DNA from 2 places in the Pseudomonas sp. WOUb67 genome. Region 1 is predicted to be linked to the other one. Evidence: predicted binding sites of a transcription regulator. Region 1 holds the regulator's gene; the other holds the start of a gene.

Region 1 (13,625 bases):
ACTGCAGGATCGGATCTTCGGAACCTTGTGCAGACGACTTTTTCATTCCCCTACCCTCAAAATCCGCCACTGGCGGTGTGTTCGGTGTCATTTGTGTTTGGCATGCATCTGCTTGACCGCGCCGCTGGCGATCAGCTCGGCCAGTGCGGCGACGTCGAGCAGTGCACACATGTGTTCAATCACCGTGCCGGCCAGCCACGGGCGCTGGCCACGCTGGCTACGCCACTTGATTTCGGACGGGTCCAGGCGCAACGAGCGGCTGACCTGGTGCACGGCCAGCCCCCATTCGTAGCCCTGCACGGAAATCACGTAATTCAGGCCTTGACGAAAATCGTCGCGGTAGCGGTCGGGCATTACCCAACGCGCAGTGTCCAGTACCTTCAGGTTGCCGGCCTGGCAGGTCAGGATACCCAGGAACCAGTCAGGCTGGCCGAACAGCGGCGTCAGCTCCTGGCCGGCCAGGTTGTAGATCGAGCCCAGGCACACCAACGGCACCGCCAGGGTCAGGCCGGCAACATCGAACAGCAGGCATTCGAACGGCTCGGCCGCCCACGCCGGGCGACCGTCGACGGTGGCCGGGGGCACCGGCAGGTTGGGCGCCGGCAGGTGCACATCGACCAGCGGCACTGCGGGTTCCACGGTTTGTTCCTCGACCAGCACCGGGATGGCGGCCTCGGCGATCACCTCCTGCTCCACCACCGTCACCACCGGCGCTTCTACCGGCATGACGCTGGGCAGCACCGCCAACCGGGGTTCGGCAAACGGCCGCGGGGCAAGGCTGGCGGGGGCTTCAGCCGGCACCGGCCGGGCCGGCTGACGGGCATCACGTGCCTGCTCCTCGCGCACTGCCTCGGCGAACTCGTCCGGCGCGGCTGGCGGCTCGAGCAGGTCTTCGGCTTCGGTGGCCTCCTGCAGCAGGCCGTCGAGGTACGACTGCAGCGCCATCTGCGGGCGGGTGCTGGTTTGTCGGGTCTGGGTCATCAGGCCACCTGCACTGCAGTCTTGTAGGTCAGCAGGTGCTTGAGCAGCGCCCGGTAAGCAATCAGCCCGCGGCTCTTGTTGTCGAACTGCGAAGGCGTGACGCCTTTGCGGCTGGCATCGCGCAGGCGCGTATCCACCGGAATGTAGCCCTGCCACACCTGTTGGCCGTAGGTATCACGCAGCAGCTTGAGTGTGCCCAGGGAGGCCTGGGTACGGCGGTCGAACAGGGTTGGCACGATCTGGTACGGCAGCGCCTGCTTGCGCGAACGGTTGATCATGGCCAGGGTACCGACCATGCGTTCCAGGCCCTTCACCGCCAAAAATTCGGTCTGCACCGGGATCACGAGTTGCTGGCTGGCGGCCAGCGCGTTGACCATCAGCACGCCCAGCAAGGGTGGGCTGTCGATCACGGCATAGTCGAAATCCTGCCACAGCTGCGCCAGACTCTTGGCGATCACCAGGCCCAGGCCATTCTGCCCCGGCGACTGGCGCTCCAGCACCGCCAGGGCGGTGCTCGACGGCAACAGCGAAATGCGCTCGTCGCTGGTGGGCAGCAGCAGCTGCCCGGGCAGGCCGTCCGGCACTGCGCCCTTGTGCAGGAACAGGTCGTAGCAGCTGTGCTCCAGCGCATCGGGGTTGTGCCCGAAATAGCTGGTCATCGAACCGTGCGGATCGAGGTCGACAACGACCACGCGCTTGCCGGCCTCGGCCAGCAGGCCAGCCAGGGCGATGGTTGTGGTGGTCTTGCCGACGCCACCTTTTTGATTGGCTACTGCCCAGACTCTCATCAAGCAAACTCTATCTATTGATTTGGCAGGGACACTGTAGAAACAACTATCCAAGCGCCGGCACGATCCCTGTGGGAGCGGGCTAGCCCGCGAACACCGGCGCAGCCGGTGCCATTCACCGGGTCGCCTGCTTCGCGGGCATGCCCGCTCCCACAGGGGACGGAGTCACTTCCAATGCAATGCAGCGACGGGGAATTGACGGATCACTGCCCCGCCACCGTTGCTGGCGTTGTAGGTGCACTTTGTGTGCCAGCCCGGCGCAACGCAGCATCCGGCGTGGCATGGGCACTGCCCGAGCCGGTCAGGCTGCGGCGCACTTCGAGGTTGCGCGAAATCACCAGCACCACCCGCCTGTTACGCGCGCGGCCTTCAGCGGTGTCATTGCCGGCCACCGGCTGGTACTCGCCATAACCCACCGAGGCCATGCGCGCCGGGTTGACCCCTTCCATGGCCAGCAGGCGCACGATGCTCGCCGCCCGCGCCGACGACAGCTCCCAGTTGGTCGGGTACTGCGCCGTGCGGATCGGCAGGTTGTCGGTGAAGCCTTCGACATGCACCGGGTTGGCGAACGGCTTGAGGATGCTGGCCACCTTGTCGATGATGGCAAATGCCTTGTCGCTGGGCATGGCATCGCCACTGCCGAACAGCAACGACGAACTCAGCTCGATCTCGATCCACAACTCGTTGCCGCGCACGGTCATCTGGTTGCTGTTGATCAGGTCGCCGAAGGCATCGCGCACGTCATCGCTGATGGTTTTCAGCGGGTCGACATTGGTCGCTGCCAGGCCGGCTTCGGTCTGCTCGCTGTCCTTCACCAGCGGCTCTGCCGGGCGCACGCTCAACGGCTGTTCATCACCGATGGGGATCGGTTTCATGCTGCGCTCAGGGTCGTTGAACACCCCGAGCAAGGCTTGGGAAATGACCTTGTACTTGCCCTCGTTGATCGAGGAAATCGAGTACATCACCACGAAAAAGGCGAACAGCAAGGTGATGAAGTCGGCGTACGACACCAGCCAGCGTTCGTGGTTTTCGTGTTCCTCGGTATGACGACGGCGACGCATGGGTTACTCCATGAAGCCTTGCAGCTTCAACTCGATCGAGCGCGGGTTCTCACCCTCGGCAATCGACAGCAAGCCTTCGAGCAGCATCTCGCGGTAGCGCGATTGACGCATGACGTTGGCCTTGAGCTTGTTGGCGATGGGCAGCAGGATCAGGTTGGCGCTGGCCACGCCGTAGATGGTGGCGACAAAGGCCACAGCAATGCCGTTGCCCAGCTGCGAGGGGTCGGCCAGGTTGCCCATCACGTGGATCAGGCCCATCACCGCACCAATGATGCCGATGGTCGGCGCATAGCCGCCCATGCTCTCGAACACCTTGGCCGCCTGGATATCACGGCTTTCCTGGGTCAGGAAGTCGACTTCAAGGATGCTGCGGATGGCTTCCGGTTCGGCACCGTCCACCAGCAACTGCAGGCCCTTGCGCGCATACGGGTCGGGCTCGGCATCGGCCACACCTTCCAGGCCCAGCAGGCCTTCCTTGCGCGCGGTCAGGCTCCAGTTCACCACACGGTCGATGCCACCCGCCAGGTCGACCCGCGGCGGGAACAGGATCCAGCGCAGAATCTGCAAGGCGCGCTTGAAGGAGGACAGCGGCGACTGCAACAAGGCAGCCGCCAGGGTGCCACCCAGCACGATCAGCGCCGCCGGGCCGTTGACCAGGGCACCGGCATGGCCGCCTTCAAGGAAGTTGCCACCGACGATGGCGACAAAGGCGAGAATCAGGCCGATCAGGCTGAGGACGTCCATCAGACGCAGGCCTCCACCAGGTGCTTGCCGATTTCGTCCAGGCTGTACACCGCGTCAGCCAGGTTGGCCTTGACGATGGCCATGGGCATGCCATAGATCACACAGCTGGCTTCATCCTGGGCCCACACGGTGCTGCCGCCCTGCTTGAGCAGGCGCGCACCTTCGCGGCCGTCGGCGCCCATGCCGGTGAGCACCACCGACAGCACCTTGTCACCGTACGACTTGGCTGCCGAACCGAAGGTGATGTCCACGCACGGCTTGTAGTTCAGGCGCTCGTCACCGGGCAGGATCTTCACCGTGCCACGGCCGTCGATCATCATCTGCTTGCCACCGGGGGCCAGCAGGGCCAGGCCTGGGCGCAGCATGTCACCGTCCTCGGCCTCCTTCACGTTGATGCGGCACAGCTTGTCCAGGCGTTCGGCAAAAGCCTTGGTGAACGCCGCCGGCATGTGCTGGATCAGCACGATCGGCGCCGGGAAATTGGCCGGCAGCTGGGTCAATACCCGCTGCAGGGCCACCGGGCCGCCCGTGGAGGTGCCGATGGCCACCAGCTTGTAGGGCTTGCGCTTGGGGGCTGGCGAGTGTGACGCCGCCGGGGCCGGGGCCGCTGCACGGGCAGGCGCCGCAGGGCGGGCCGGCGCCGGGCTGGCGAAGCTGCTGGCGGGCGCAGGGCTGCTGGCCGGCACAGGCGCGGCGACCGGAGCCGGCCTGGCATAGCTGGCGAGGCGGCGGTTGCTGCGCGAAATGGTATGCACCTTCTCGCATAGCATCTGCTTGACCTTGTCGGGGTTGCGCGAGATGTCCTCGAAGTTTTTCGGCAGGTAATCCACCGCACCAGCATCCAGCGCGTCGAGGGTGACGCGCGCGCCTTCGTGGGTCAGCGAGGAAAACATCAATACCGGCGTCGGGCAGCGCTGCATGATGTGCCGCACCGCGGTGATGCCGTCCATCATGGGCATTTCGTAGTCCATGGTGATGACATCGGGCTTGAGCGCCAGCGCCTGGTCGATTGCTTCCTTGCCATTGGTCGCGGTACCTACCACCTGGATCGTTGGATCCGCGGAGAGGATTTCCGAGACACGGCGGCGGAAGAAACCGGAATCATCCACCACCAGGACCTTGACTGCCATAAACACTCCATTAGGCGGCGCGACCCGCCAGGGTCCGCCACCGAAATCAAATACGCCGCGCGGCGTAACGCTTGAGCATGCTCGGGACGTCGAGAATCAACGCAATGCGACCGTCACCGGTGATGGTGGCCCCGGACATGCCCGGGGTGCCCTGCAGCATCTTGCCCAGCGGCTTGATTACCACTTCTTCCTGGCCAACCAGTTGATCGACGACAAAGCCGATGCGTTGCGTGCCGACCGACAGGATCACGACATGACCCTCGTGCTGCTCTTCGTGCACCTGGCCCTGTACCAGCCAGCGCTTGAGGTAGAACAGCGGCAGCGCCTTGTCACGTACGATCACCACTTCCTGCCCGTCGACCACGTTGGTGCGCGATAGGTCGAGGTGGAAGATCTCGTTGACGTTGACCAGCGGGAAGGCGAACGCCTGGTTGCCCAGCATCACCATCAGGGTGGGCATGATCGCCAGGGTCAGCGGCACCTTGATGACGATCTTCGAGCCCTGGCCCTTGGCCGAGTAGATGTTGATCGAGCCGTTGAGCTGGGAGATCTTGGTTTTCACCACATCCATGCCCACGCCACGGCCAGACACATCGGAAATCTCGGTCTTGGTCGAGAAGCCCGGGGCGAAGATCAGGTTGTAGCAGTCCGATTCGCTCAGGCGATCAGCGGCATCCTTGTCCATCAGGCCTTTTTCCACGGCCTTGGCGCGCAGGATGTTCGGGTCCATGCCCTTGCCGTCGTCAGAAATCGACAACAGGATGTGGTCCCCTTCCTGCTCGGCCGACAGCACCACGCGGCCGGTGCGGGCCTTGCCCGACGCTTCACGCTCATCGGGCATCTCGACACCATGGTCGACGGCGTTGCGCACCAGGTGCACCAACGGGTCGGCCAGGGCCTCGACCAGGTTCTTGTCCAGGTCGGTTTCTTCGCCGACCAGTTCCAGGTTGATCTCTTTCTTCAGCTGGCGGGCAAGGTCGCGTACCAGCCGCGGGAAGCGGCCGAACACTTTCTTGATCGGCTGCATGCGGGTTTTCATCACCGCCGTCTGCAGGTCGGCCGTGACCACGTCGAGGTTGGACACGGCCTTGGACATGGCCTCGTCACCGCTGTTCAGGCCCAGGCGCACCAGGCGGTTACGCACCAGCACCAGTTCACCGACCATGTTCATGATCTCGTCCAGGCGCGCGGTGTCGACGCGAACGGTGGTTTCCGCTTCGCTGACGGCATGCTTCTCGGCAGCCGGCGCCGGCGCACGAGGGGCCGGCGCAGGCTTGCTGGCGGCGGCAGGTGCAGGCGCAGCAACGGCTGGCTTGGCCACCGGCTGGCTGTCGGCCTTGGCCTGGGCAGGCGCTTGCACCTTGGCTGCAGCCGGGGCCTCGACCGCAGCAACATCACCACCAAACTTGCCCTTGCCGTGCAACTGGTCCAGCAAGGCCTCGAACTCGTGCTCGCTGATTTCGTCGCCAGCGGCGCTGTTGTCAACCGCGACCGGCGCCGGTGCTTTGACGGCAGGCAAGACATCGGCCTGGAACGTGCCCTTGCCATGCAACTGGTCGAGCAACGATTCGAATTCTTCGTCGGTAATTTCGTCGCTTACTGCTTCTGCAGGCGCGGCAACCGGCTGTACCGCAGCTTCGACACTGAACTGGCCTTTGCCGTGCAACTGGTCAAGCAGCGACTCGAACTCGGCGTCGGTGATTTCGTCACCTGCGCCACTGATGGTCTCGCCCTGCATCTGCTCGTCGACCGCGGCTTGCGCCTTGACCGCATCGAGCGAATCGAGCAACTGCTCAAACTCGCTGTCGGTGATGTCCTGGTCATCGGCAGGGGCCACGGCTGCAACCTGCGCCTCGGCTACCGGTGCCGCAGGCGCTTCAGCAACCTCGGCACCACCGGGTTCGGCCAGGCGCGACAAAGCCGCCAGCAACTCGGGGGTGGCCGGGGTGACGTCGGCGCGCTCGCGCACCTGGCCAAACATGCTGTTGACCGTATCCAGTGCCTCAAGCACCACGTCCATCAGTTCCGCATCGACCCGGCGCTCACCTTTGCGCAGGATGTCGAACACGTTCTCGGCGATATGGCAGCACTCCACCAGCTCGTTCAGCTGGAGGAAGCCGGCGCCCCCTTTTACAGTGTGGAAACCGCGAAAGATCGCATTGAGCAGGTCGGCATCGTCAGGTCGGCTTTCCAGCTCGACCAGTTGCTCGGACAGTTGCTCAAGTATTTCGCCGGCTTCTACCAGGAAATCCTGGAGGATTTCTTCATCGGCGCCGAAGCTCATCAAACGTGCTCCTTAAAAACCCAGGCTGGACAGCAAATCATCGACATCGTCCTGACCGGACACAACGTCTTCACGCTTATCGGCATGAATCTGCGGACCTTCACCCCGAGTCGGATGTTTTTCTGCATCTTTTTCTGCGCGCAGTTGATCGTGGTCATGCTGGATACCGGCAAAGCGGTCGACCTGGCTGGCCATCAGCACCAGTTTGAGCAGGTTGCTTTCCACCTCGGTCACCAGGCTGGTGACGCGCTTGATCACCTGGCCGGTCAGGTCCTGATAGTCCTGAGCCAGCAGAATGTCGTTGAGATGCCCGGCAACCTTGCGGTTACCTTCAGCGCTGTGCGTCAGGAAACTGTCGACGCGCTTGACCAGGTCGCGGAACTCCGGCGCAGCCACTTCGCGGCGCATGAAGCGCTGCCAATCGGTGCTCAGGGCCTTGGCTTCGCTGGCCAGGTCGTTTAGCACCGGGGTGCTTTCCTCGACCAGGTCCATGGTGCGGTTGGCCGCGCCCTCGGTCAGCTTGACCACGTACGACAGGCGCTCGGTAGCGTCGGTAATCTGCGACACCTCCTCGGCCTGCGGTATGGTCGGGTCGATCTGGAAGCTGACGATCGCGCTGTGCAACTCGCGGGTCAGCTTGCCAACTTCCTGGTACAGGCCGCGGTCGCGGGTCTGGTTCAGCTCGTGAATCAGCTGTACCGCCTCGCCGAAACGGCCCCGCTCCAGGCTTTCGACCAACTCCTGGGCATGCTTCTTCAGGGTCGATTCGAACTCCCCCAAAGACGTTTGTGATGAATCCATGGCGCGCCCCCTGACGTGACTCAGCCGTTGACGCGTTCGAAGATCTTCTCGATCTTTTCTTTGAGCACCTGAGCGGTGAACGGCTTGACCACATAGCCATTGACGCCGGCCTGGGCCGCTTCGATGATCTGGTCGCGCTTGGCCTCGGCAGTTACCATCAGTACCGGCATGGTTTTCAGCTTTTCACTGGCTCGCACTTTACGCAGCAGGTCGATGCCGGACATGCCGGGCATGTTCCAGTCAGTCACCAGGAAATCGTAGTGGCCGTTTTCCAGCATCGGCAGCGCCGTAGTGCCATCGTCGGCTTCTTCGGTGTTGGTGAAGCCCAGGTCACGCAACAGGTTCTTGATGATCCGCCGCATCGTCGAAAAGTCGTCAACGATGAGGATTTTCATGTTCTTGTCCAATTAGACCTCCAAGCAGTCTCAAACGCGCCCGGTCTACCGGGCACGCACTCATTCAATTCGGTACAACGTGGAAAAAGCACGTGGAAAACGCCTGCAACGACACCGGGCTCAACGTGCCCGCCATTCCCCCAGGCGGCTACGCAGGCGCGCGGCGCACTGGCTGTGCAACTGGCTGACCCGCGACTCGCTGACCCCAAGCACCTCGCCGATTTCCTTGAGGTTCAACTCTTCGTCGTAGTACAGCGCCAGTACCAGGCGCTCACGCTCCGGCAGGTTGGCAATGGCCTCGGTCAGGGCAGCCTGGAAGCGTTCGTCCTCCAGGCCACGCGCAGGTTCGACATGGCCACTGGCGCCATCCTCATGCAGCCCTTCGTGCTCGCCGTCCTGCAACAGGTCGTCAAAGCTGAACAGGCGGCTGCCCAAGGTATCGTTCAAGATCCCGTAGTAATCGTCGAGACTCAATTGGAGTTCGGCAGCAACTTCATGATCTTTAGCGTCCCGGCCTGTTCTGGCTTCAACGGCACGCATTGCGTCACTGACCATGCGGGTATTACGGTGCACCGAACGCGGTGCCCAGTCGCCCTTGCGCACCTCGTCGAGCATGGCCCCGCGGATGCGGATGCCAGCATAGGTTTCAAAGCTGGCGCCTTTGCTGGCGTCATACTTGTTGGCCACTTCAAGCAGGCCGATCATGCCGGCCTGGATCAGGTCCTCGACCTGCACGTTGGCCGGCAAGCGCGCCAACAGGTGGTAGGCAATGCGCTTCACCAGCGGGGCGTAGCGTTCGATAAGCTCGTACTGGGCGTCTTTCGCCGCCCGGCTGTACATCTTGAAGCCGCTGGCGTTCATAGCACGGGTCCCGCGCTGGTGGGTTGCACCAGACGCTCGACAAAGAACTCCAGGTGCCCGCGCGGGTTGGCCGGCAGCGGCCAGCTGTCGACCTTCTGGGCAATCGCCTTGAAGGCCAGCGCGCATTTGGAACGCGGGAAGGCTTCGTAGACGGCGCGCTGCTTCTGCACCGCCTTGCGCACGCATTCGTCGTACGGCACGGCGCCCACGTACTGCAGGGCAACGTCGAGGAAGCGGTCGGTGACCTTGGTCAGCTTGGCGAACAGGTTGCGCCCTTCCTGCGGGCTCTGCGCCATGTTGGCCAGCACACGGAAACGATTCATCCCGTAGTCGCGGTTGAGCAGTTTGATCAGGGCGTAGGCATCGGTGATCGAGGTGGGCTCGTCACACACCACCAGCAGCACTTCCTGGGCGGCGCGAACGAAGCTGACCACCGACTCACCGATACCCGCCGCAGTGTCGATCACCAGCACGTCGAGGTTGTCGCCGATTTCGCTGAACGCCTGGATCAGCCCGGCATGCTGGGCCGGGGCCAGGTGCACCATGCTCTGGGTGCCCGAGGCCGCCGGCACGATGCGCACACCGCCAGGGCCTTGCAGCATCACGTCACGCAGCTCGCAGCGCCCCTCGATGACATCGGCCAGGGTACGTTTGGGGGTAAGGCCCAGCAACACGTCGACGTTGGCCAGGCCCAGGTCGGCGTCCAGCAGCATGACCCTGCGGCCAAGCTCGGCCAGCGCCAGGGACAAGTTCACTGAAACGTTAGTCTTGCCGACGCCACCTTTGCCACCGGTCACGGCGATCACCTGTACGGGATGCATGCTACCCATGTCTGTTCTTTACCTTGTCTCGCTGGGACTCAGGCCACACGTGGGGCAATTCTGCGTACCCCTTGGCATAGCTACTTTGCACACGCTTCATGGTCAACCCGCTCGCCGGGGGTTGTGATAGAGATCAGCGAACATGTCGGCCATGGCCTCTTCGCTGGGCTCGTCCTGCAGCTGCACATTCACCGCACGGGACACCAGCTGGTGACCACGCGGCAGGTGCAGGTCGTCAGGAATGCGCGGGCCATCGGTGAGGTAGGCCACGGGCAGTTCATGACTGATGGCAAGGCTCAGCACATCGCCGAGGCTCGCCGTTTCATCCAGTTTGGTCAGGATGCAACCGGCCAGGCCACAACGCTTGTAGCTGTGGTAGGCGGCGGTCAGCACCTGTTTCTGGCTGGTGGTAGCCAGTACCAGGTAATTCTTCGCGGCAATGCCACGCCCGGCCAGGGTTTCCAGCTGCATGCGCAGTGCCGGGTCGCTGGCCTGCAGGCCGGCGGTATCGATCAGCACGACGCGCTTGCGCAGCAGTGGCTCCAGCGCCGCAGCCAACGACTGGCCCGGGTCGACGTAGGTCACTGGCACGTTGAGGATGCGGCCCAGGGTCTTGAGCTGCTCCTGGGCACCGATACGGAAGCTGTCCATGCTCACCAGCGCCAGGTTCTGCGCGCCGTACTTGAGCACGTAGCGGGCAGCCAGCTTGGCCAGGGTGGTGGTCTTGCCCATGCCGGCCGGGCCGACCATGGCAATTACCCCACCCTCTTCGATCGGTTCGATTTCAGGAATTTCGATCATCCGCGCCAGGTGCGCCAACAGCATGCGCCAGGCCTGGCGAGGCTCTTCGATCTCGGTGGTCAGGTCCAGCAGCTCACGGGCGATAGGCCCGGACAGGCCAATGCGCTGCAGGCGGCGCCAGAGGTTGGCCTGCTGCGGCTTGCTGCCCTGCAGCTGGCTCCAGGCCAGCGAACCGAGCTGCACTTCCAGCAGCTCGCGCAGGCCCGACAGCTCGGAGCGCATGGCATCGAACAGGCGCGGGTCGACCGGCGCCGCAGCAGGGGCAGCGACAGCCTCAGGGGCATCGACGTGCGGCTCGATCAACGGCTCGGCGGCCGTCAGCGACTGCCCGGCAAACAATTGGCGGTTGTTGTCGCTGCTGTCCTGGCGGTGGTCCAGCTCGGCCTGGGCAGTGGCGATGCGCGTATGGGTCTTGCGCAGCTCTTCTTCCAGCTCGGCGTTGGGCACGCGCGGGGCCAGGGCGGACAGCTTGTAGTCCAGCGCGGCCGTCAGTTCGACACCACCGGCAATGCGGCGGTTGCCAATGATCGCGGCATCGGCGCCCAGCTCGTCACGGACCAGTTTCATGGCCTGACGCATATCGGCGGCGAAAAATCGCTTAACTTGCATTATCCACTACCTCAGCCGTTAGGGCCCACGGTGGCAACGATGGTGACTTGCTTGTTGTCAGGTATTTCCTGATACGCCAGAACATGCAAATTCGGTACAGCCAGGCGACCGAAACGCGACAGCATGGCGCGGATCGGGCCGGCGACCAGCAGTATGGCCGGTTGGCCCTGCATTTCCTGGCGCTGGGCCGCTTCGATCAGCGAACGTTGCAGCTTCTCGGCCATGCTCGGTTCCAGAAGAACACCATCTTCCTGACCCTGCCCGGCCCTTTGCAGACTATTGAGCAAAATCTGTTCCAACCTTGGCTCCAGGGTAATCACTGGCAGCTCAGACTCAACGCCGACAATGCTTTGCACGATGGCGCGACACAATCCGACGCGTACAGCCGCCACCAGCGCGGCGGTATCTTGACTCTTGCCGGCGTTGTTCGCGATGGCTTCGGCAATACTGCGAATATCGCGCACCGGCACCTGTTCCGACAACAACGCTTGCAGCACCTTCAGCAGGCCCGACAAGGAAATGACACCCGGCACCAGCTCTTCTGCAAGTTTAGGCGATGCCTTGGACAGCACCTGCAGCAGTTGCTGAACCTCTTCGTGGCCAATCAGCTCGTGGCAGTGCTTCTGCAGGATCTGGTTGAGGTGGGTGGCCACCACGGTGCTTGCGTCGACCACGGTGTAGCCCAGCGACTGAGCCTGGGAACGCTGGCCGACGTCGATCCACACCGCCTCCAGGCCAAACGCCGGGTCGCGCGCGGCAATGCCGTTCAGGGTGCCGAACACTTGCCCGGGGTTGATCGCCAGCTCCCGGTCCGGGTAAATCTCTGCTTCGGCGAGGATCACCCCCATCAGGGTCAGGCGATAGGCGCTGGGCTGCAGGTCGAGGTTGTCGCGAATGTGCACGGTGGGCATGAGGAAACCCAGGTCCTGGGACAGCTTCTTGCGCACCCCCTTGATCCGCGCCAGCAACTGGCCGCCCTGGTTGCGGTCGACCAGCGGGATCAGCCGGTAACCGACTTCCAGGCCGATCATGTCGATGGGCGTCACGTCGTCCCAGCCCAGCTCCTTGGTATCGAGCGCGCGCTGCGGCGAGGGCAACAGGTCTTGCTGGCGCTGCGCCTCTTGCTGCGCCTCCAGCTTGACCTTGTGCTGCTTCTTCCACACCAGGTAGGCGCCGCCACAGGCCATCAGGCCAAGGCTGAGGAAGGCCACGTGGGGCATGCCCGGCACCAGCCCCATGACGATCATCAGCCCGCCGGATACCGCCAGGGCCTTGGGCGAATCGAACATCTGCCGGTTGATCAGCTTGCCCATGTCCTCGGAGCCCGAGGCGCGGGTGACCATGATCGCGGCGGCGGTGGACAGCAGCAGTGATGGCAATTGCGCCACCAAACCGTCACCAATGGTCAGCAAGGCGTACACCCTGCCGGCATCGCCGAAGCTCATGCCGTGCTGCAGCATGCCGATCAGCATGCCGCCGATCAGGTTGATGAACAGGATCAGCAGGCCGGCGATGGCGTCACCGCGGACGAACTTGCTGGCACCGTCCATCGAGCCATAGAACTCGGCCTCCTGCGCCACCTCGGCACGGCGGTGCTTGGCCTGGGCCTGGTCGATCAGGCCGGCGTTGAGGTCGGCGTCGATGGCCATCTGCTTGCCGGGCATGGCGTCGAGGGTGAAACGCGCGCTCACCTCGGAAATACGCCCGGCACCCTTGGTCACCACCACGAAGTTGATGATCATGAGGATGGCAAACACCACGCCACCGACCACGTAGTTGCCGCCGATCACTACCTCACCGAAGGCCTGGATCACCTTACCGGCAGCGCCGTGGCCCTCCTGGCCATGCAGCATGACCACGCGGGTGGACGCCACGTTCAGGGCCAGACGCAGCAGCGTGGCCACCAGCAGGATGGTGGGGAAGGCGGCGAAGTCCAGCGGGCGCAGGGCGTACACGCAGACCAGCAGCACCACGATCGACAAGGCGATGTTGAAGGTGAAGAACACGTCGAGCAGGAACGGCGGTATCGGCAACATCATCATTGCCAACATCACCAGCAGCAGCAGCGGCACGCCCAGGTTGCCCCGGCCGAGACCGGCCAGGTTGTTGCGGGCGTTGCTGATTAACTGAGTGCGATCCACCGCGAGTCCTCTTGATGCAAAACTTTGACGCCCAGGGGGCGCCTGGGCGTGGCTTTGCAAGAAGCCTTCCAACTTTGCTCGGCAGATGATTTATGTTGCCTGTGCCGGCCTCTTCGCGGGTAAACCCGCTCCCACAGGTACTGCACAGGGTTTGAAATTTGTGACGCCCCTGTGGGAGCGGGTTTACCCGCGAAGAGGCCAGCCGCCT
Region 2 (5,963 bases), 470 kb from region 1:
TTGACGCCCTGCAGTTCCACGAAGAGCACGGCGAAGTCTGCCCTGCCAACTGGAAAAAAGGCGACAAAGGCATGAACGCTTCGCCAGAAGGCGTTGCTGCCTACCTGAGCGAGAACGCCGGCAAGCTGTAATTGCCGCTCGCATAAAAAAACCGGCCTTCATGGCCGGTTTTTTTGTGTCCGGACTTCAAGGCTTGCAGCGCCTGCTCAGGCCTCTTCGCGGGTGAACCCGCTCCCACAGGAAACCCACAAGCCTTAGCCTTGTGCGATACCTGTGGGAGCGGGTTTACCCGCGAATACTTTTGCAGATTAATCGTTGAAGTCGCGCCAGCCGCCCATCTCTTTCCAGCGGTTGACGATGCCGCAGAACAGCTCGGCCGTCTTCTCGGTGTCATAACGCGCCGAGTGCGCCTCACGCCCGTCGAAGTCGATGTCTGCACTCTGGCAGGCACGCGCCAGTACGGTCTGGCCATACGCCAGGCCTGCGAGGGTCGCGGTGTCAAAGCTCGAGAACGGGTGGAACGGGTTGCGCTTCAGGTCGTTGCGCGCCACCGCCGCATTGAGGAAGCCCAGGTCGAAGCTGCTGTTGTGGCCGACCAGGATCGCCCGCTTGCAGCCATTGGCCTTGAGCGCCTTGCGAATGCCGCGGAAGATGTCGGTCAGTGCGCTTTCCTCGCTGACGGCCATGCGCAGCGGGTGGTCCAGCTTGATGCCGGTGAACTCCAGCGCGGCGGCTTCGATATTGGCGCCCTCGAACGGCTCTACCCGGTGGAAGTAGGTGTGCTCGGGGAACAGGAAGCCCTTCTCGTCCATGCCGATAGTGACGGCGGCAATTTCCAGCAGGGCATCGGTGGCGCTGTTGAAACCACCTGTCTCCACATCCACCACTACCGGCAGGTAGCCGCGGAAGCGCTCGGCCATCGGGTGGCGCGAACCGCTGCTGCCCTGGGTGTCCATGTCGTCTTCGTAGAGTTCTTCGCTCACGCGTTTTCCTCCAGCAGGCGCCAGCGCAGTTTTTCACCGGCGCGCAGCGGGATTACGGTCTGCTCGCCAAACGGCAGGCTGTCCGGGGCGGTCCATTCTTCACGCACCAGGGTAATGGTGTCGGTGTTCGCCGGCAGGCCATAGAAGGCCGGGCCGTGCAGGCTGGCAAAGCCTTCCAGCTTGTCCAGCGCGTTGCGCTGCTCGAACGCTTCGGCGTACATCTCGATGGCCGCATAGGCGGTGTAGCAACCGGCGCACCCGCAGGCGTTTTCCTTGGCGTGACGGGCGTGCGGCGCCGAGTCGGTGCCCAGGAAGAACTTCGGGTTACCGCTGGTGGCCGCGTCCAGCAGCGCCACCTGGTGGGTGTTGCGCTTGAGGATCGGCAGGCAGTAGAAGTGCGGGCGAATGCCGCCGACCAGCATGTGGTTGCGGTTGTACAGCAGGTGCTGCGCGGTGATGGTCGCGCCGACGTTGGCCGAAGCCTCGGTGACGAACTGCGCGGCATCGCTGGTGGTGATGTGCTCGAACACCACTTTCAGCGTGGGGAAACGCTCGACCAGACGACGCATGTGCTCGTCGATGAAGCGCTTCTCGCGGTCGAACACGTCGATCTCGCTACGGGTCACTTCGCCGTGCACCAGCAGTGGCATGCCGACGTCCGCCAGCGCCTCGATGGCCGGGAAGATCTTGTCGATGCTGGTCACGCCCGAATCGGAGTTGGTGGTGGCGCCGGCCGGGTACAGTTTTGCGGCGTACACGATGCCGCTGGCCTTGGCCGCGCGAATGTCTTCGGGGCTGGTGCGGTCGGTGAGGTACAGCACCATCAGCGGCTCGAAGCGGCTGCCGGCAGGGCGGGCGGCAAGGATGCGCTCACGGTAGGCGCCGGCCTCGTCGGCATTACGCACCGGAGGAACCAGGTTGGGCATGATGATGGCACGGGCAAAAGTGCGCGCCACGTCGCCAACGGTGTGGGGCAGGACGGCACCATCGCGCAGATGGATGTGCCAGTCGTCGGGGCGCAGGAGGGTCAGGCGATCGGACATTGGGGATTCCAGGCGGGTCGAACTCAAGCCCCAATGCTACCGGAAAACCCTGGGGCGAGCACGGCTATCAAGTTTTCCGGCCGGCGTCCGATAGCCTGCAGGTAAGCCGTCAGAATTTGTGGAGCCGCCCGTGCGCCAGCGTTACCTAACCCTGTTGACCCTGTTCGCCAGCCTGCCGGCCGGCGCACTGACTTTCCAGACGCGCATGGAGAACATTGCCTGGAAGGTCGAGGGTGACCAGTTCGAGTGCCGTCTGATCCAGCCGATAGAAGGTTTTGGCAGCGGCGAGTTCGTGCGCCGGGCAGGTGAACAACCGGTGTTCCAGCTGCGCTCGGACAGCAACGTGCTGGGTGCAGGGACAGCCAGCCTGCTGGCGGCTGCGGCGCCGTGGCAGCCTGGGCGGGGTGATATCAACCTGGGCAGCGTGCGCATGGCCCGCACCGGTGTGCTGTTCAGCTCCTCCCAGGGCCAGGCCAGCCGCCTGATAAACGGCCTGCTCGACGGGCGCAGCACCGTGGTGCGCAATTACGGCGGTGAGGCCGGCAGGGCGATGGAAGTGCGCGTGCTGCCGGTCAGCTTCGCCAAGGCCTACAGCGACTACCTGGCCTGTGCCGGCAAGCTGCTGCCGATGAATTTCGATCAGGTGCGCCAGACGCAGGTGGGCTTCCCGGGGGGCGGCACCGATCTGGACGCGTCGGCGCGTGCACGGCTGGATGTGATCCTGGATTACATGAAAGCCGACCCGACGGTGAACCATATCGAACTCGACGGCCACTCCGACAACAGTGGCAACCGCCTGACCAATCGTGACCTGTCGCGTCGTCGCGCGCTGGCGGTGGCTGACTACTTCAAGGCCCATGGGGTGGCGGAAGACCAGATCATCGTGCGCTTCCATGGTGAGCAGTACCCGTTGGTGAAGAACAACAGTGCTGCCAACCGGGCGCGTAATCGGCGGGTGAATATCGAGCTGGACCAGATTACGGTGGTGGTGAAACCCGTGGAGAAACCGGTTGAGCCAGCGGCGCCTGCTGCTCCGGCCCCAGCCCCAGCCCCCGCCAGCCCGGCTGCTGCCGCGCCGGGGGCGAAGGCGCCCTGAGATCGGTGTTGTTCCAGGTGTTTGCCACAACATTTTCAGCGCCTGTGAAATCGAGCGCCGCCCGCGCGGCGCTTCGCAGCACAAGGCTGCTCCTACATCTGTTTCCGGCCAATTATTCCTGAGCCCTAGGCGCGCGGCCCCTAGGTGCTCACCTCAATAACGTGTCCAACATACAAGGCGTTCGCGCGCGCTGGTGCAGGCGTCACTGGCCCGAAACAGATGTAGGAGCAGCCTTGTGCTGCGAAGCGCCGCGCGGGCGGCGCTCGATCTCATAGGCGCTAGAGATGTTGAGGCATGCACCCGTCGCCCTTCCGACAGTTCCTGTCGCTTTGTCGTCAGAAGCTGTCGCCCCACTGTAAATTTATCCGCAAGGCCGTTAGAATCGATCCCTTTCCGTACAACCCCGTGGAGTGATGGCATGGCGGACGTAAAAAAGGTCGTACTGGCGTATTCCGGCGGCCTTGATACTTCGGTGATTCTCAAGTGGCTGCAGGATACCTACAACTGCGAAGTGGTGACCTTCACCGCTGACCTGGGTCAGGGCGAAGAGGTCGAACCGGCCCGTGCCAAGGCCCAGGCAATGGGTGTTAAAGAGATCTACATCGACGACCTGCGCGAAGAATTCGTGCGTGATTTCGTGTTCCCGATGTTCCGCGCCAACACCGTCTACGAAGGCGAGTACCTGCTGGGTACTTCCATCGCCCGCCCGCTGATCGCCAAGCGCCTGATCGAAATCGCCAACGAAACCGGCGCTGACGCCATTTCCCATGGCGCCACCGGCAAAGGCAACGACCAGGTGCGTTTCGAGCTGGGTGCCTACGCCCTCAAACCAGGCGTCAAGGTCATCGCCCCGTGGCGTGAGTGGGACCTGCTGTCCCGCGAAAAACTGATGGACTACGCCGAAAAGCACGGTATCCCGATCGAGCGTCACGGCAAGAAGAAATCGCCGTACTCGATGGATGCCAACCTGCTGCACATTTCCTACGAAGGCGGTGTCCTGGAAGATACCTGGACCGAGCACGAAGAGGACATGTGGAAATGGAGCGTCTCGCCTGAGAACGCCCCGGACCAGGCGACCTACATCGAGCTGACCTACCGCAACGGCGACATCGTTGCCATCGACGGCGTCGACAAGACCCCGGCTACCGTCCTGGCTGACCTGAACCGTATCGGTGGTGCCAACGGCATCGGCCGTCTGGACATCGTCGAGAACCGTTACGTAGGCATGAAGTCGCGTGGCTGCTACGAGACCCCGGGCGGCACCATCATGCTCAAGGCCCACCGTGCCATCGAGTCGATCACCCTGGACCGCGAAGTCGCTCACCTGAAAGATGAGCTGATGCCGAAGTACGCCAGCCTGATCTATACCGGCTACTGGTGGAGCCCGGAGCGCCTGATGCTGCAACAGATGATCGACGCTTCGCAGGTCAACGTGAACGGCGTGGTACGCCTGAAGCTGTACAAGGGCAACGTCACCGTTGTCGGCCGCCAGTCGGACGACTCGCTGTTCGATGCCAACATCGCGACCTTCGAGGAAGATGGCGGCGCCTACAACCAGGCGGACGCTGCCGGCTTCATCAAGCTGAACGCACTGCGCATGCGCATTGCTGCCAACAAGGGCCGCTCGCTGCTCTGATTGCTGGCAGGTGTCCTGAAAACCCCGGCTCAGGCCGGGGTTTTTTTATGGGTGCAGAAAAGTCCGTGGGTTCAGCGCTCGTCGTTCACCATGTTGCCCTCAAGTGCGCTGATCGAAAGTTGCGCACATTGACGCCTATCCAGATTGCAAAAGCGCCAGGTGCGCGCGGGTACGGGGGGGTGGGCAAGTGCAGACAGCAGTTGCTGCTCCATCATGCGGTTGGCGTCGGGGCCGGAAAACATGAACGTGACGGGTTCGCCTTTGGCCGCTTCGTGGGGATCGTTGGCCATGGCAGGAGTGGCCAGGTTGTTCGGGCTCGGCGTGTTGTCATCCGCGGTTATGCCGGGCGATGGGCTGTAGAACGACTTGTAGTTGAAATTGAGCGTCAGGAAGAAGAGTGCTGTGAGAAAGAACGGGAAACCTACCAGAAACCAGGTGTAGAGTCTTTGGCTGGCCTCGCTGAGAAACGGCAATGTGGCGAGGGCGGAGGCTTCGATAATCCCCGCGAAGATGGCAATGATCGTCAGCGGGCCGACAGGTTGTGCTTGGGTCATTTGGGCCGTCTCCAGCGGTTTTGCCCATCTATACCTGACTGTTGGGATCAACTAAAGGCTGGACGGATTTCCGGGTGAGGAGTAATCGCCAGACACCCTGGTCGCCGTGATTTTTCACCTTGTTTGAATTGGATCTTTCTTCAAGTGGGCGTCAGTTTTTCAACTGGTGCGAAACTACGGGCGGGTGGTACCGTAAGTTTGGTAATAAAGAATTTAGTTGTTACAACTGGAGTAGTTATTTGTAGGAAATTTCTGTAAGTGCTGTAAGTTTCATCTGCTCATCAGTTTCGCTGGGAATTCGCCGCGCCATCGGGCGCCCTGTCGGTTATCGTGGCGTGCCAAAGCAAAAACAATGAATCAATGGATATCGCATGAATAAAGTGCTTATCGTGGATGATCATCCGGTCATACGCCTGGCCGTGCGCATGCTGATGGAGCGGCATGGGTATGACGTGGTGGCGGAAACCGACAACGGGGTGGCTGCACTGCAACTCACACGGCAACACCTGCCGGATATCGTGGTACTCGATATTGGCATCCCCAGGCTGGATGGCCTGGAAGTGATCGCGCGCATGGCAACGTTCAGCCCGGGCAGCAAAGTCCTGGTACTGACGTCGCAGGCGCCCGGCAACTTCTCGATGCGCTGCATGC

What was found. Region 1 encodes FliA, which starts transcription of late flagellar genes. Its sites were predicted from a motif close to CTAAAGTTTNNNNNNNNNNNGCCGNTAA; they were not measured.
Region 2: a site for FliA is predicted at 2,093-2,120, ahead of ABOC32_RS08995 (flagellar protein MotY). Genes of this name have one in related genera too.

What each region holds. Positions count from the first base shown of each region.
Region 1 is NZ_CP170112.1:2,471,259-2,484,883, reverse strand. It holds gene ABOC32_RS11320 (chemotaxis protein CheW) at 1-46, opposite strand, end outside; gene ABOC32_RS11315 (chemotaxis protein CheW) at 88-981, opposite strand; gene ABOC32_RS11310 (ParA family protein) at 981-1,769, opposite strand; gene motD (flagellar motor protein MotD) at 1,973-2,830, opposite strand; gene ABOC32_RS11300 (flagellar motor protein) at 2,834-3,574, opposite strand; gene ABOC32_RS11295 (protein-glutamate methylesterase/protein-glutamine glutaminase) at 3,574-4,704, opposite strand; gene ABOC32_RS11290 (chemotaxis protein CheA) at 4,751-6,988, opposite strand; gene ABOC32_RS11285 (protein phosphatase CheZ) at 7,001-7,789, opposite strand; gene ABOC32_RS11280 (chemotaxis response regulator CheY) at 7,810-8,184, opposite strand; gene fliA (RNA polymerase sigma factor FliA) at 8,305-9,045, opposite strand; gene fleN (flagellar synthesis regulator FleN) at 9,042-9,875, opposite strand; gene flhF (flagellar biosynthesis protein FlhF) at 9,969-11,276, opposite strand; gene flhA (flagellar biosynthesis protein FlhA) at 11,288-13,417, opposite strand.
Region 2 is NZ_CP170112.1:2,003,427-2,009,389, forward strand. It holds gene ABOC32_RS08980 (peroxiredoxin) at 1-131, shown strand, start outside; gene rnt (ribonuclease T) at 309-956, opposite strand; gene pyrC (dihydroorotase) at 980-2,026, opposite strand; gene ABOC32_RS08995 (flagellar protein MotY) at 2,157-3,122, shown strand; gene ABOC32_RS09000 (argininosuccinate synthase) at 3,541-4,758, shown strand; gene ABOC32_RS09005 (hypothetical protein) at 4,830-5,312, opposite strand; gene ABOC32_RS09010 (response regulator transcription factor) at 5,684-5,963, shown strand, end outside.